DNA from 3 places in the Citrobacter sp. LST-B2 genome. Region 1 is predicted to be linked to each of the others. Evidence: predicted binding sites of a transcription regulator. Region 1 holds the regulator's gene; each other region holds the start of a gene.

Region 1 (4,732 bases):
CCGGCGGCTGAGCCAGATCCCATGGTGCGGCCGCTGACGCCATGCGACAGACGAGATAGTATGCATCGTGTTCAGGTGCCCCAGCACGCGTTGCAGATGCTGTTCCAGCGTGCTTAAGGGGCCGTGGGTGAGCGCTTCGGGCGCTTCCAGAATATTCACATCCCCCGAACTGCCCGGCCCGTCGTATTCCAGCCGCTGCTGACAGCGTTGGATGGCAATTTCGCACGATTGCAGATATCGCTGCGCCAGTTCCGGCGTCAGCATCGTATGCTCACGCGCCAGCGTGGTCATGGCATTGATATGTTCGACGATAAACTGACTGTGCGTCACCCACAGCTTCATGTCCGCCAGATAGTGCGTGTTAAAGCCTGGCTCCTGCATCGCCTGATTCAGTGAGTTAAACAGCGTGTTGTGCGCCTGATTGACGCGCATACGCTGATAAGCCAGCGGTGTGGCCTGCGGATCGTCACTCAGAATCAGACGAATAGCTTCCTGATCGGCCTCCAGCGCATCATGGGCGTTTTTACGCAACAGTCCGCTCTGCCATTGTGGCCATAACCAAACGGTGCCGCCAAACGCAATCAGGCAGCCTATCACCGTGTCGACAAATCGCGGAATGATGAACTGTTCGCCGTCCAGCGTCAGGAGTTGCAGGGTGTACACCGCCGTGACGGTAAATCCCACGGTCGCCCAGCCGTAGTTTTTGCGGATGGTCAGATAGCTGACCAGGGTGATCACCAGCATCAGCGCCAGCGTATATCCTTCAGGAATATGAAAGTGCAGTGTTACGCCTGCGATAATCAGCCCCACCAGCGTTCCCGCCGAACGGTGCAGAATACGCACGCGGGTGGCGCCGTAACCGTTTTGTGTCACAAACAGCACCGTCATCAGGATCCAGTAAGGCTTCGGCAGATGCAGCGCGGTTCCCATCAGACTGGCGATACTGAGCATGACGCTGATCCGCCCGGCGCTGCGGAGCGCCGGAGATTTCAGCGAGAGGTAGTTTTTCAACGCCGGCAGCAGCGGTAGCCGACGCTGCTTATCGGCCATCAGATCGCGGGCGTACAATGGTCGCTGGGTGCGCAGTACGCGGGCGATACGGCTGAAGTGCCAGTAACAGAACTGCCCGACGGGGTTATCCGGATGCTGATGAGCAATTTTTTCCAGCGCGCCAATCTGCTTTTGCATGGTGAACCGCGTCGGCAGCCGGTGATACAGAATGTCATCCGCCAGTACGCGCAGGCGAGCGGCGACCGTTTGCGCCGTCCAGCGTATCACCTGCTCCGCGTGACTGCGCTCGACCAGCTTTTGCACCTCTTCCGGTTGATGCAAACTGACGGAGATATGTTCCTGCAGATCCAGCGCTTCCTGAAAGGCGCGCAGCATCCGCTTATAGTCATTATTGTGATGCGCCGACAGCATGTGCATCTGCTGATAGCACTGGGTGATGAGGTCGACGGCCTTCTGCTGGCGCACCAGAAGCGGCGGCAGGGCTTTTTCCGGGTCGGTATGCTGGGTCAGCATGCTGTATTTCGCTTCGCAGTAATCCGCCAGTTCCCGGTACAGCAGGCTCAGCGACTCGCGCAGCGGCTGTTCGCGCCAGAGCCAGAACCAGAACCAGTTAAACAAGCCATACCACAGCGTGCCCAGCGCGTAGATCAGCAGCGGTTCCCAGACCGGCATATTTCCTGCCAGGCTCAGTGTGAAAATCGCCGCGATCAGCGAGGCCGGAAGCAAACGCGCGTGAAGGGAGCTCAATTCAGCGGTGACGCCGAGCGTGAGCGTCAGGCCGGTCAGGATCAGGGGTAACGGCACCGCTTGCGCCAGCAGTAGCTGCATGATCAGGCTACAGCCGGCAAACAGCGACGCACCGATAATCAGACGTTTGAAAAAGCGTTTGTGCGGAGTATCAAGCCCGGCAATGTTGCAGCAGGCGGGAACGAGAGAGAAGAGCAGGCCCAGATGTAACTGCCCGATGATCAGTCCGACGGCCACGGGCAAACAGAGCACCAGCGTTTGACGTAGTGCATAATTGATTTCTGGGTGATAAATCAGTCTGCGCCACATTGGCAAAACAAAAATGACGCGCTAGCGGGTAGCGCGTCATTTCCGATGAGATTAACGAGTGCCGTAAACGACGATCGTTTTACCGTGAGCGGAGATCAGGTTCTGATCTTCCAGCATCTTCAGAATACGACCAACGGTTTCGCGAGAGCAGCCAACGATCTGGCCAATCTCCTGGCGAGTGATTTTGATCTGCATGCCGTCCGGGTGAGTCATCGCATCAGGTTGTTTCGCCAGATTCAGCAGAGTCTGGGCGATACGACCGGTCACGTCGAGGAAGGCCAGGTTACCGACTTTCTCTGAAGTGACTTGCAGACGGCGAGCCATTTGGGAAGAGAGGCGCATCAGAATATCCGGGTTCACCTGGATCAACTGACGGAATTTCTTGTAAGAAATTTCAGCCACTTCACACGCTGTTTTCGCCCGAACCCATGCGCTACGTTCCTGGCCTTCTTCAAACAGGCCCAGTTCGCCAATAAAATCACCCTGATTCAGATAAGAAAGGATCATTTCTTTGCCTTCCTCATCCTTAATCAACACTGCCACTGAGCCCTTAACGATGTAGTACAACGTTTCTGCTTTTTCACCCTGGTGAATCAGCGTGCTCTTGGACGGGTACTTATGAATGTGGCAATGAGACAAGAACCATTCAAGTGTCGGGTCTGTTTGCGGTTTGCCAAGCACCATGCGCGATTATCCTCTGTTATAAGCTGTCTCCAGAGCCAAAAAATGCCGCTGTCTCTGGGGTTGCAAAAATGTGCTTCCCGCGTCCTGGGAAGAGGCTGTCAAAAACTCACTGCAGCCTTTAATGTGAAGTCCTCTGCATACATGCAGTACATCAATGTATTACTGTAGCATCCTGACTGTTTTAGCATAGCTTTAGCCGTGTGTCTCCTGGTGTCTCGCTTCAGCATGACGGAGGTCGCCTTCCGTTGCGAGAAATGTTATGTACGCGTAATCTGTCAGGAAAATTGACGCACTGGAGTTAAAAAATATGCAAGCGCGTGTTAAATGGGTTGAGGGGTTAACCTTCCTTGGTGAGTCGGCTTCCGGACACCAGATTTTGATGGACGGTAACTCTGGTGATAAAGCGCCGAGCCCGATGGAAATGGTGTTGATGGCAGCGGGCGGTTGCAGCGCCATTGACGTGGTTTCTATCCTGCAAAAAGGCCGTCAGGATGTGACGAACTGCGAAGTGAAACTGACGTCAGAACGTCGCGAAGAGGCGCCACGCCTGTTCACCCACATCAATCTGCACTTTATTGTCACCGGTAACGATCTGAAAGATGCCGCCGTTTCGCGTGCGGTCGACCTGTCAGCGGAGAAGTACTGCTCTGTGGCGCTGATGCTGGGAAAAGCGGTCAACATTACCCATTCATATGAAGTGATTGCGGCGTAATTTTTCCTGTCGCCGGATGGCGGCTAGCGCCTGGTCCGGCCTACAGATCCCTGATTTGTAGGCTCGATAAGCGTAGCGCCATCGCGCACTTCCCATCGTTTATTCGATCTTCTTGCCTTCCATCAGTCGCTGCACCAGCGGCAACATGATGAGTTCCATTGCCAGCCCCATTTTGCCGCCGGGTACCACCAATGTATTGATGTGGGAAATGAATGACCCCTGCAGCATCGCCAGCAACCAGGGGAAATCGATTCCTTCCAGATTACGGAAATGAATCACGACAAAGCTCTCATCCAGTGACGGAATGCCTTTGGCCGCGAATGGGTTCGAGGTGTCGACGGTGGGAACGCGCTGGAAGTTAATGTGGGTGCGGGAGAACTGCGGCGTGATGTAGTTGATATAGTCGTCCATCGAACGCACCACCGAATCCATCACCGCCTCACGAGAATGGCCTCGTTCGCTGGTGTCGCGGATAAGCTTCTGGATCCACTCCAGGTTAACGATGGGGACCACGCCGACCAGGAGATCAACATGTCTTGCGACCTCATGCTGGGGCGTGACGACGCCGCCGTGCAGGCCTTCATAGAACAATACGTCAGTGGGTTCCGGCAGGGGTTGCCACGGGGTAAACGTCCCCGGTACCTGATTCCATGGCACGGCTTCATCATAGGTATGCAGATATTTACGCGACTGGCCTTTGCCCGTCTGACCGTACTCGATAAACGTCTGCTCCAGTAGACCGAAGTCATTGGCGTCGGGGCCAAAATAGCTGATGTGGCGTCCGGCGTCGCGTGCTTTGCGGATCGCCATATCCATTTCCGGACGGGTATAGCGGTGAAAACTGTCGCCTTCCACCTCGGCTGCGCGCAGGTTGAGCTGCGCAAAAATTTTACGGAACGCGAGGCTGGTGGTGGTGGTCCCCGCGCCGCTGGATCCTGTTACCGCAATCACCGGATGTTTGGCAGACATGTTAACTCCATCAATAAATTGATTTTTTATTATAGTCGGCCGATAGCGTGCGGGTTATTCGCGAAATTGCTTGCGCGGCATGATATTGACGGTTTCGTGCAACTCAGACCACACCAGCACCGCTTCGCCACACTGTAACTGGCGTTTGACGTCGGCGACTTTTTGTTCAAGGGTACGTTCATGTTCACCATAATCGGTACCTTCGCGCAACACAAAGCTTTCGATCAGATTGTCCAGCGTCTCGGGGGAAAGGTCCTGCCAGGGGATTTGCATGATTAGACCTCCAGATACGGTGTCAGC
Region 2 (4,732 bases), 430 kb from region 1:
ACGTGGTGCGCACCAGAGATCGCGCCCAGGATTGCCGCACCCTGAGGAACGTCAGTTTTCACGCCTTTACCCGCGATGAACGCAGCGCCACCGTTGGAGAACTGTACGATAACCGGCGCTTTAACTTTTGCAGCGGTTTCCAGAACGGCGTTGATAGAGTCGGTACCGACGCAGTTAACTGCTGGCAGAGCGAAGTTGTTTTCTTTTGCTACCTGGAAAACTTTCTGTACGTCATCACCGGTGATAACGCCAGGTTTTACGAAATCAAAAATTTTAGACATGTTACGAGTCCTGTATCTTCGGCCTTGGAAAGGGGTGCGTGCCACTTAAGCCCGCTGAAAATTGGGCAGGTTTCCCTGCCCATGAGTGTCTTACTTCTTAGCGCGCTCTTCGAGCATCGCTACTGCAGGCAGAACTTTACCTTCCACGAATTCGAGGAATGCGCCGCCGCCAGTGGAGATGTAGGAGATTTTGTCAGCAATACCGAACAGGTCGATAGCCGCCAGCGTGTCACCGCCGCCTGCAATAGAGAACGCGTTGCTGTCAGCAATTGCGTTAGCTACGATTTCAGTTCCTTTACGGAAGTTCGGGAATTCAAACACGCCAACCGGGCCGTTCCACAGAATGGTTTTTGCATTCTTCAGGATTTCAGCCAGCTGCTGTGCAGAAGCGTCGCCGATATCCAGGATCTGCTCGTCTTCTTTCACGTCGTTGACGGATTTCAGCGTGGCGGCAGCGCTTTCAGAGAACTCGGTCGCGACGCGAACGTCAGTCGGAACCGGGATATCGCACGTAGTCAGCAGACGTTTGGCTTCGTCAACCAGATCTGCTTCGTACAGGGATTTGCCCACATTGTGGCCCTGAGCGGCAACGAAGGTGTTCGCGATGCCGCCGCCAACGATCAGCTGATCAGCGATTTTGGACAGGGAATCCAGAACGGTCAGTTTGGTGGAAACTTTAGAACCGCCCACGATAGCGACCATCGGACGAGCTGGCTCTTTCAGCGCTTTACCCAGCGCATCCAGTTCTGCAGCCAGCAGCGGACCGGCACATGCGACGTCAGCAAATTTGCCGATACCGTGAGTGGAAGCCTGTGCACGGTGAGCCGTACCAAATGCGTCCATCACGAACACATCACACAGCGCAGCGTATTTTTTGGACAGCGCTTCGTCGTCTTTCTTCTCGCCTTTGTTGAAGCGAACGTTTTCCAGCACCACCAGCTCACCGGCAGCGACTTCAACGCCGTCGAGGTAATCTTTTACCAGGCGAACCGGGTTAGACAGTTTGTCTTTCAGGTAATTAACAACCGGCAGCAGAGAGAATTCTTCGTTGTACTCGCCTTCGGTAGGACGACCCAGGTGGGAAGTCACCATCACTTTAGCGCCTTGTTTCAGGGCCAGTTCGATGGTCGGCAGAGAAGCACGGATACGCGCATCGCTGGTCACTTTCCCTTCTTTAACTGGTACGTTCAGATCCGCACGGATAAAAACACGTTTACCAGCAAGATCCAAATCGGTCATCTTGATTACAGACATGGTGAATCCTCTCGTTGATTCTTGATAAAGTTTTGCAGACGCCCTTGCGCCCTACCTGAAACCTTTTGCAGCCATCGCTAACGTGGTGTCGAGCATTCTGTTAGCAAAGCCCCATTCATTGTCACACCAGACCAGTGTCTTAATAAGGTGCGCGCCACTGACCCGCGTTTGTGTACCATCAACAATGGCGCTATGCGGGTCGTGATTAAAATCGACGGAGACCAACGGTAATTCCGTATAGTCAACTATATCATGAAATGCACCTTGTGCCGCTTTTTGCAGCAACTGGTTGACTTCATTGGCTTTTACGGGCTTCATCACCGTAACGCTTAAGTCGATTGCCGTGACGTTTATCGTCGGTACCCTCACCGCAATCGCTTCAAAACGATCGTTAAACTGCGGGAAAATTCGGGTGATACCTGCCGCCAGTTTGGTATCGACCGGAATGATCGACTGACTCGCCGCGCGCGTCCGACGCAGGTCAGAATGGTACGCATCAATCACCTGCTGGTCGTGCATCGCGGAGTGAATGGTCGTCACCGTACCGGACTCTATGCCATAGGCATCATCCAATAATTTGATAATGGGAATAATACAATTCGTGGTACACGAAGCATTGGAGACGATGCGGTGGTCCGCGCGCAGTTGATCCTGATTGACGCCAAATACCACTGTGGCGTCGAGATCGTTGCTGCCAGGATGTGAAAAGAGCACTTTCTTCGCGCCAGCGGCGATATGCGCCTCGCCGTGTTCGCGGTTCCCGTAGACGCCCGTACAGTCCAGCACGATATCAACGCCGAGCTCGCGCCACGGAAGCGCCTCAAGCGAAGACTCATGCAGAATGCGAATCGCGTCGTCGCCAACTATGAGCTGCTCGCGCTCCTGGCGAACGTCCCATGCAAAACGTCCATGGCTGGTGTCATATTTCAACAAATGCGCCATGCCTGAAGCATCCGCCAGTTCATTGATTGCCACCACGGTGATTTCCGCCCGACGTCCGGATTCATATAAAGCACGAACCACATTACGTCCGATGCGACCGAAGCCATTAATCGCTACGCGTACGGTCATAGATCTCCTGCAAGGCTATCCCGATTCAGATGTGGCTGACAGAGTAATCCAGCGCATCGTTCAGGGGAACCTTACCTGTCGCAAACTGCGACTGATTGATTATTTGTCGAACATTTAATCGACTGAAACGCTTCAGCTAGAATAAGCGAAACGGGGAATAAAAGGAACGATTGTCCAGACGATTAAGCCAGCTATATGACCTGCATCACATTTTACCCGCTGTAAACGGGGGTAATTATTCCAGTAAACCGTAATAATCATCACACCTTAGCTGGAATAATTTATCATCAGGCGAGACGGTATTCCCCAGTGGCGTTCATCTCCAGTAGTAGACTCGCAGGACGACTTTCGCGCAGCACTCGCTCAACATTCGGTCCGTCTGTGCGTTCGTAAAACGCCTCGGCATCGGCTGGCGATAATCCTCCAGCCAGCTTGCGCCCCACCAGTCGCGCACGCAGGGCCTCCGCTGGCGCGCGAATAAACAGGGAAAAATCGCAGAACGCCGCCAGCGCCCGCCATCTCTCGTCATCCCGCAGCAGCCAGTTTCCTTCCACAATGACAATCGGCGTGCTCACCACAATCGCGTCTTCGACCGGATCGTGTTTTTGCCGATCATATTGCGGCCAGGTTCCTTCGCCTTCTCTAATCTGTCGCAGATTCTGCGCCAGTTTTTCAACGTCAAACGTCTCTGGCGCTCCTTTGTACGCACGCAGATGGTGCGTGTCCAGCCAGTCATTGTAATGATGGAAACCATCCATCGGGAGCGTTTGGATCGCCGGCAAAGAGGGCTCCTGACGAGAAAGCCACTCCCAAAACGTGGTCAGTGTGGATTTTCCGGTCCCGGGCGGCGCACTCAGAAACACAACGGTGCGTCGTCTGGCGTTCGCGGAATGGACGTTCGCCAGGTGCTGTAATAACGGCTTATGAACGTTCTCTATCTCATCATCATGATAATGGGCTTCAACCCGCAACCCGTTGACCATCAGTCCGATTTTCACGGTGTTAATTCCTTTAAAATTGACGTTACCGCCAGCGTCATTGCCGTCTTGACCATTCCGGAAAAACGCACCTCAGACCACGCCGCAAAATCGGCAAATTTCATCGACTCCAGCGCACTATATAAGGTCGTATTGCGGGTAATACTGTTGACGTTGCTGATAAAATCCCAGGTGATGTCATCGGCAAATCCCGGGATCTCATCCCGTTCGCTGACGTACTGATAAAACTGCGAAAAATGCGTAATATCGGCATAAAGCCATTTATCCATTTTTCCCAGCGCATAAATCAGGCGCAGCGCAACGTCAATATCATCAAGCGGCCCACTCTGGGCAAGTAACGGCTTCACTGCATATTCCACAATCTCTTCATCGTTATCGACAAATAGCGACGGCAGAAAGCGCTTAATGCCCTGTAGCAAAATGGAATGTGCCGTCGTCATAAACGAAAGTAAGTTATTTTGAGCATCCAGTTGCTCCAGCACATCGTCTTCTGTCAGCGTCGTCATTTGTTTCCCGATCAATCACCATGAATGCAGAGAGTCTATTATATTACACGTTCGATCCGCGCCGCCGATCAGTAAAGTTTGCGTACGCACCCCCTTTGCAACCTGTTGGATCCCATTCACAAGATCGCCGCCGGTCACTCCGGTCGCGCTGAAGAGGACGTCATGTCCCGCTACCAGTTCGTCGAGCGTATAGATCCGATTGACCTCGACGCCCATTTCCGCGCAGCGCTGGCGCTCCTGGGCGGCGATAAGACGATGCTCTTCGGTGTCGCCTTTCGCTTCACAAAAATCGATTAGCTCGGCCTGCATATCCCCCCCCAACGCTTTCACCGCACAGGCGGAAATCACGCCTTCTGGTGCACCGCCAATGGTATACATCAGGTCATAAGGGTTATCCTGCAAACAGGCCAGAACACTGGCGGCCACATCACCATCAGACAGGGCAAAGACTTTCACCCCCAACTGCGTGGCTTCGGCAATCGCTGGCTGAAGCCGCGGTTTATCCAGCGTGGCCATGCGCAGTCGATCCAGCGGTTTGCCCAGCGCTTTCGCCACCTGACGCAAATTATCCGCCAGGGGCCGCGCCAGGTTAATCACCCCTTTCGCCTGCCGGTTAACAACC
Region 3 (4,732 bases), 620 kb from region 1:
GTGAATGCCGAGGAAGCCGTAGCGGAAGCCGCTAATCATATAGACGATCGGGTTCAGTTGCGATAACCCCTGCCAGAACGGCGGCAGCAGCGTCAGGGAGTAAAACACCCCACCGAGATAGGTCAGCGGCGTCAGGACAAACGTCGGGATCAGGCTGATGTCATCAAAGGTTTTCGCAAATACGGCGTTCAACAGCCCCGCCAGCGAAAACAGAATCGCCGTCAGAACCAGCGTCAGCGCCACAAACAGCCACGAATGCACCTGGAACGGAACAAAGAACAGGGAAATCGCCGTCACCAGCACCCCAACGCACAGTCCGCGCGCCACTCCGCCGCCGACAAAACCGGCGATAATCACGTGTGTCGGTACCGGCGCAACCAGCAGCTCTTCAATGTTGCGCTGGAATTTGGCGCTAAAGAATGACGACGCCACGTTCGCATACGCGTTGGTGATGACCGCCATCATGATTAGACCCGGCACGATAAACTGCATATAGCTGAAACCGTGCATCTCGCCAATGCGGGAACCAATCAGGTTACCGAAGATAATAAAATAGAGCGTCATGGTGATGACGGGCGGCACGAGCGTCTGGATCCAGATCCGCATAAAGCGGTTAATTTCTTTCGCCCAGATGCTTTTCAGCGCGACCCAGTAAAGCTGCATCATGCGCGATCTCCTTGTTTTTCATGAACCAGTGACACAAACAGCTCTTCAAGGCGGTTCGCTTTGTTACGCATACTCAATACCTGAATGCCCTGCGCGCTGAGCTGGCTGAACACGCTGTTAATTCCCTGCTCACGCAATACTTCCACTTCCAGCGTTGAGGTATCCACCAGCCGATAGTGATAGCCCTCCAGCTGCGGCAACGGACTTTTCGCTGCCAGATCGAGAATGAAGGTTTCGGACTTGAGCTTAGAGAGCAGGTTCTTCATCGAGGTGTTTTCGACCAGCTCGCCGTGCTGAATAATCCCGATGTTGCGGCAGAGCATTTCTGCCTCTTCCAGATAGTGAGTGGTCAGAATGATCGTGGTGCCTTTATCGTTTAAATCCTTCAAAAACCCCCACATTGAGCGGCGAAGTTCAATATCGACACCCGCTGTCGGTTCATCGAGAATCAGTAGCTTCGGTTCGTGCATCAGCGCGCGGGCGATCATCAGACGGCGCTTCATCCCGCCGGATAACATCCGCGCACGTTCGTTGCGTTTTTCCCACAGATCGAGCTGTTTTAAATACTTTTCGCTGCGCTCAACCGCCTCTTTTCGCTCCACGCCGTAGTAGCCCGCCTGATTGACCACAATCTGCTGTACGGTCTCAAACGGGTTGAAGTTAAATTCCTGTGGCACCAGCCCGAGTTGACGTTTGGCGTTGACGACATCTTTTTCGAGATCGTAACCAAAGACGCTGACGCGCCCGGACGATTTATTCACCAGCGAGCTGATGATACCGATAGTGGTCGACTTGCCTGCCCCGTTCGGCCCCAGAAGCGCGTAAAAATCTCCCGCTTCGACCTGTAAATCTATCCCGCGCAGTGCCTGAACACCGCCAGGATAGGTTTTTTTAAGTTGTTGAAGTTCCAGTGCAATGGTCATAAATTTTTACTTACCTTACGTACTTACACTTTATATGTGGTTTAAATAATCCCGGAGTTGCCCTATATTAGCCCAACGCACTTATTTGGTTACAGGTCGTTAACCTCCATGAAAGACATAGATACACTCATCAGCAACAATGCACTATGGTCAAAAATGCTGGTGGAAGAGGATTCCGGATTTTTTGAGAAACTGGCGCAAGCGCAAAAACCGCGCTTTCTATGGATTGGATGTTCCGACAGTCGCGTTCCCGCAGAACGTTTAACCGGTCTTGAACCGGGCGAATTATTTGTCCACCGTAATGTGGCCAACCTGGTCATCCACACCGACCTCAACTGCCTCTCTGTTGTTCAGTATGCCGTTGATGTCCTCGAAGTTGAACACATTATTATCTGTGGTCACTACGGGTGTGGCGGCGTACAGGCTGCGGTCGATAACCCGGAACTGGGCCTCATCGACAACTGGCTGCTGCATATCCGTGATATCTGGTTCAAACATAGCTCATTGCTGGGTGAAATGCCGCAAGAGCGCCGTATGGACACGCTGTGCGAGCTGAACGTGATGGAACAGGTGTATAACCTGGGCCACTCCACCATCATGCAGTCAGCCTGGAAACGGGGTCAAAAAGTGACCATCCACGGCTGGGCATACGGTATTCACGACGGCCTGCTGCGCGATCTGGAAGTGACCGCGACCAGTCGCGCCACCCTGGAGCAGCGTTATCGTCAGGGCGTGTCTAACCTCAGCCAGAAGCACGTTAATCACAAATAAAAATCCCCGGTCATACACCAGGGATGTATCCAGTCAAAGCCGGGATTTTCCCGGCTTTTTTACGCTTATTCGTCCAGCAACACCACTTTGCCGACATACGGCAGATGACGATAGCGCTGCGCATAATCAATACCGTAGCCCACCACGAACTCATCCGGAATGGAGAACCCGATGAACTCGACCGGAACGTTCACTTCACGGCGGGAGGGTTTATCCAGCAGGGTGCAAATCGCCAGAGATTTCGGTTCACGCAGGCTCAGGATTTCACGCACTTTCGACAGCGTGTTACCGGAGTCGATAATGTCTTCCACAATCAGCACGTCCTTGCCGCGAATGTCTTCATCGAGATCTTTGAGGATCTTGACGTCACGGGTGGTGGACATGCCGCTACCGTAGCTGGAGGCGGTCATAAAATCGACTTCATGAGATACCTGCACTTCACGGCACAGGTCCGCCATAAACATGAATGAGCCACGTAGCAGACCCACCAGCACCATATCACTGCCGCTGTCTTTATAACGCTCAGTAATCTGACGACCCAGTTCAGCGATACGCGCTTTGATCTCCGCTTCGGGGATCATGACTTCTACAGTATGTTTCATATCTCTAACCATATGATTTAAAAACAAATCACTCAATGCCAGCTCTTGATAAGTCAGCATCTAAGCGCAAGGCACGCAGTATACCAGTAAAAGTATTTATTCGCGGCATCTCTTAATAAAGCTCATTTTGTGATGACGATCACACATGTTAAATCCTATAATTAATTGCTACTAAAAAATTAACAAATTGAGATGGTGTATTTTTATGGCAGATAACAACGCACGTTCGCCACGGTTACTCGTGACGCTAACGGCCCTCTTTGCAGCGCTATGCGGGCTTTATCTTTTGATCGGCGGAGGCTGGCTGGTCGCCATTGGCGGCTCCTGGTACTACCCGATTGCGGGACTGGTGATGCTGGGCGTTGCCGTATTGCTCTGGCGCAGCAAACGTTCCGCACTCTGGCTGTACGCCGCCCTGCTCCTCGCCACCCTGATTTGGGGCGTGTGGGAGGTCGGGTTCGACTTTTGGGCGCTGACGCCGCGCAGCGATATTCTGGTCTTCTTCGGCATCTGGCTGATTTTACCGTTCGTCTGGCATCGCCTGATCGTCCCTTCCCGCGGTGCCGTAGCTGCTCTGGTGGTGGCCCTGCTGATCAGCGGCGGGATCCTCACCTGGGCGGGCTTTCATGATCCGCAGGAGATCAACGGCACGCTGAGCGCCGACGCCACACCAGCCGAACCTATCTCCGCCATTTCGGACAACGACTGGCCCGCGTATGGTCGTAATCAGGAAGGCCAGCGTTTCTCGCCGCTCAAACAGATCAACGCCGATAACGTCCACAATCTGAAAGAAGCGTGGGTGTTTCGCACCGGTGACCTGAAGCAGCCGAACGATCCGGGTGAAATCACCAATGAAGTGACGCCGATTAAGGTTGGCGATACGCTGTATCTTTGTACCGCCCATCAGCGTCTGTTCGCGCTGGATGCCGCTACCGGTAAAGAGAAGTGGCATTTCGATCCGCAACTCAATACCAACACCAGCTTCCAGCACGTGACCTGCCGTGGCGTGTCGTACCATGAAGCGAAAGCCGATAACGCTTCCCCGGAAGTGGTTGCCGACTGTCCGCGCCGTATCATCCTGCCCGTCAACGACGGTCGTCTGTTTGCGGTGAATGCCGAAACCGGCAAGCTGTGTGAAACCTTTGCCAACAAAGGTATTCTGAATCTGCAGACCAACATGCCGGACACCACGCCGGGTCTGTATGAGCCAACATCGCCGCCAATCATCACCGATAAAACGATTGTGATTGCTGGTTCAGTAACGGATAACTTCTCCACCCGCGAAACCTCGGGCGTGATCCGTGGTTTTGACGTCAATAACGGTAAACTGCTGTGGGCGTTCGATCCGGGTGCGAAAGACCCGAATGCAATCCCTTCCGATGAGCACTCTTTTACCTTTAACTCGCCGAACTCCTGGGCTCCGGCGGCCTACGACGCGAAGCTGGATCTGGTCTATCTGCCGATGGGGGTGACTACGCCGGATATCTGGGGGGGTAACCGTACGCCAGAGCAGGAACGCTACGCCAGCTCGATTGTGGCGCTGAACGCGACCACCGGTAAACTTGCCTGGAGCTATCAGACCGTCCACCACGATCTGTGGGATATGGACATGCCGTCCCAGCCGACGCTGGCGGATATCACCGTCAACGGTGAGAAAGTCCCTGTTATCTACGCGCCAGCGAAAACCGGTAACATCTTTGTCCTCGACCGCCGTAACGGTGAACTGGTCGTTCCGGCACCGGAAAAACCGGTTCCGCAGGGTGCCGCGAA

What was found. Region 1 encodes CRP, which controls carbon source genes, mostly activating them, when cyclic AMP is high. Its sites were predicted from a motif close to ATGTGANNNNNNTCACAT; they were not measured.
Region 2: the regulator CRP is predicted to act here: its motif matches at 2,800-2,817, upstream of epd (erythrose-4-phosphate dehydrogenase).
Region 3: the regulator CRP is predicted to act here: its motif matches at 3,090-3,107, upstream of hpt (hypoxanthine phosphoribosyltransferase).

Annotation. Positions count from the first base shown of each region.
Region 1 is NZ_CP192598.1:432,145-436,876, forward strand. Features, by position in the region: gene ACQ0PY_RS01980 (YccS/YhfK family putative transporter) at 1-2,067, opposite strand, end outside; gene crp (cAMP-activated global transcriptional regulator CRP) at 2,119-2,751, opposite strand; gene ACQ0PY_RS01990 (OsmC family protein) at 3,059-3,463, shown strand; gene ACQ0PY_RS01995 (phosphoribulokinase) at 3,563-4,432, opposite strand; gene ACQ0PY_RS02000 (YheU family protein) at 4,487-4,705, opposite strand; gene ACQ0PY_RS02005 (hydrolase) at 4,708-4,732, opposite strand, start outside.
Region 2 is NZ_CP192598.1:866,047-870,778, reverse strand. Features, by position in the region: gene fbaA (class II fructose-bisphosphate aldolase) at 1-281, opposite strand, end outside; gene pgk (phosphoglycerate kinase) at 372-1,535, opposite strand; gene epd (erythrose-4-phosphate dehydrogenase) at 1,587-2,606, opposite strand; gene ACQ0PY_RS04245 (nucleoside/nucleotide kinase family protein) at 2,894-3,604, opposite strand; gene ACQ0PY_RS04240 (MltR family transcriptional regulator) at 3,601-4,110, opposite strand; gene glpX (class II fructose-bisphosphatase) at 4,126-4,732, opposite strand, start outside.
Region 3 is NZ_CP192598.1:1,051,306-1,056,037, reverse strand. Features, by position in the region: gene ACQ0PY_RS05075 (ABC transporter permease) at 1-666, opposite strand, end outside; gene ACQ0PY_RS05070 (ABC transporter ATP-binding protein) at 663-1,589, opposite strand; gene can (carbonate dehydratase) at 1,698-2,360, shown strand; gene hpt (hypoxanthine phosphoribosyltransferase) at 2,426-2,962, opposite strand; gene ACQ0PY_RS05055 (glucose/quinate/shikimate family membrane-bound PQQ-dependent dehydrogenase) at 3,168-4,732, shown strand, end outside.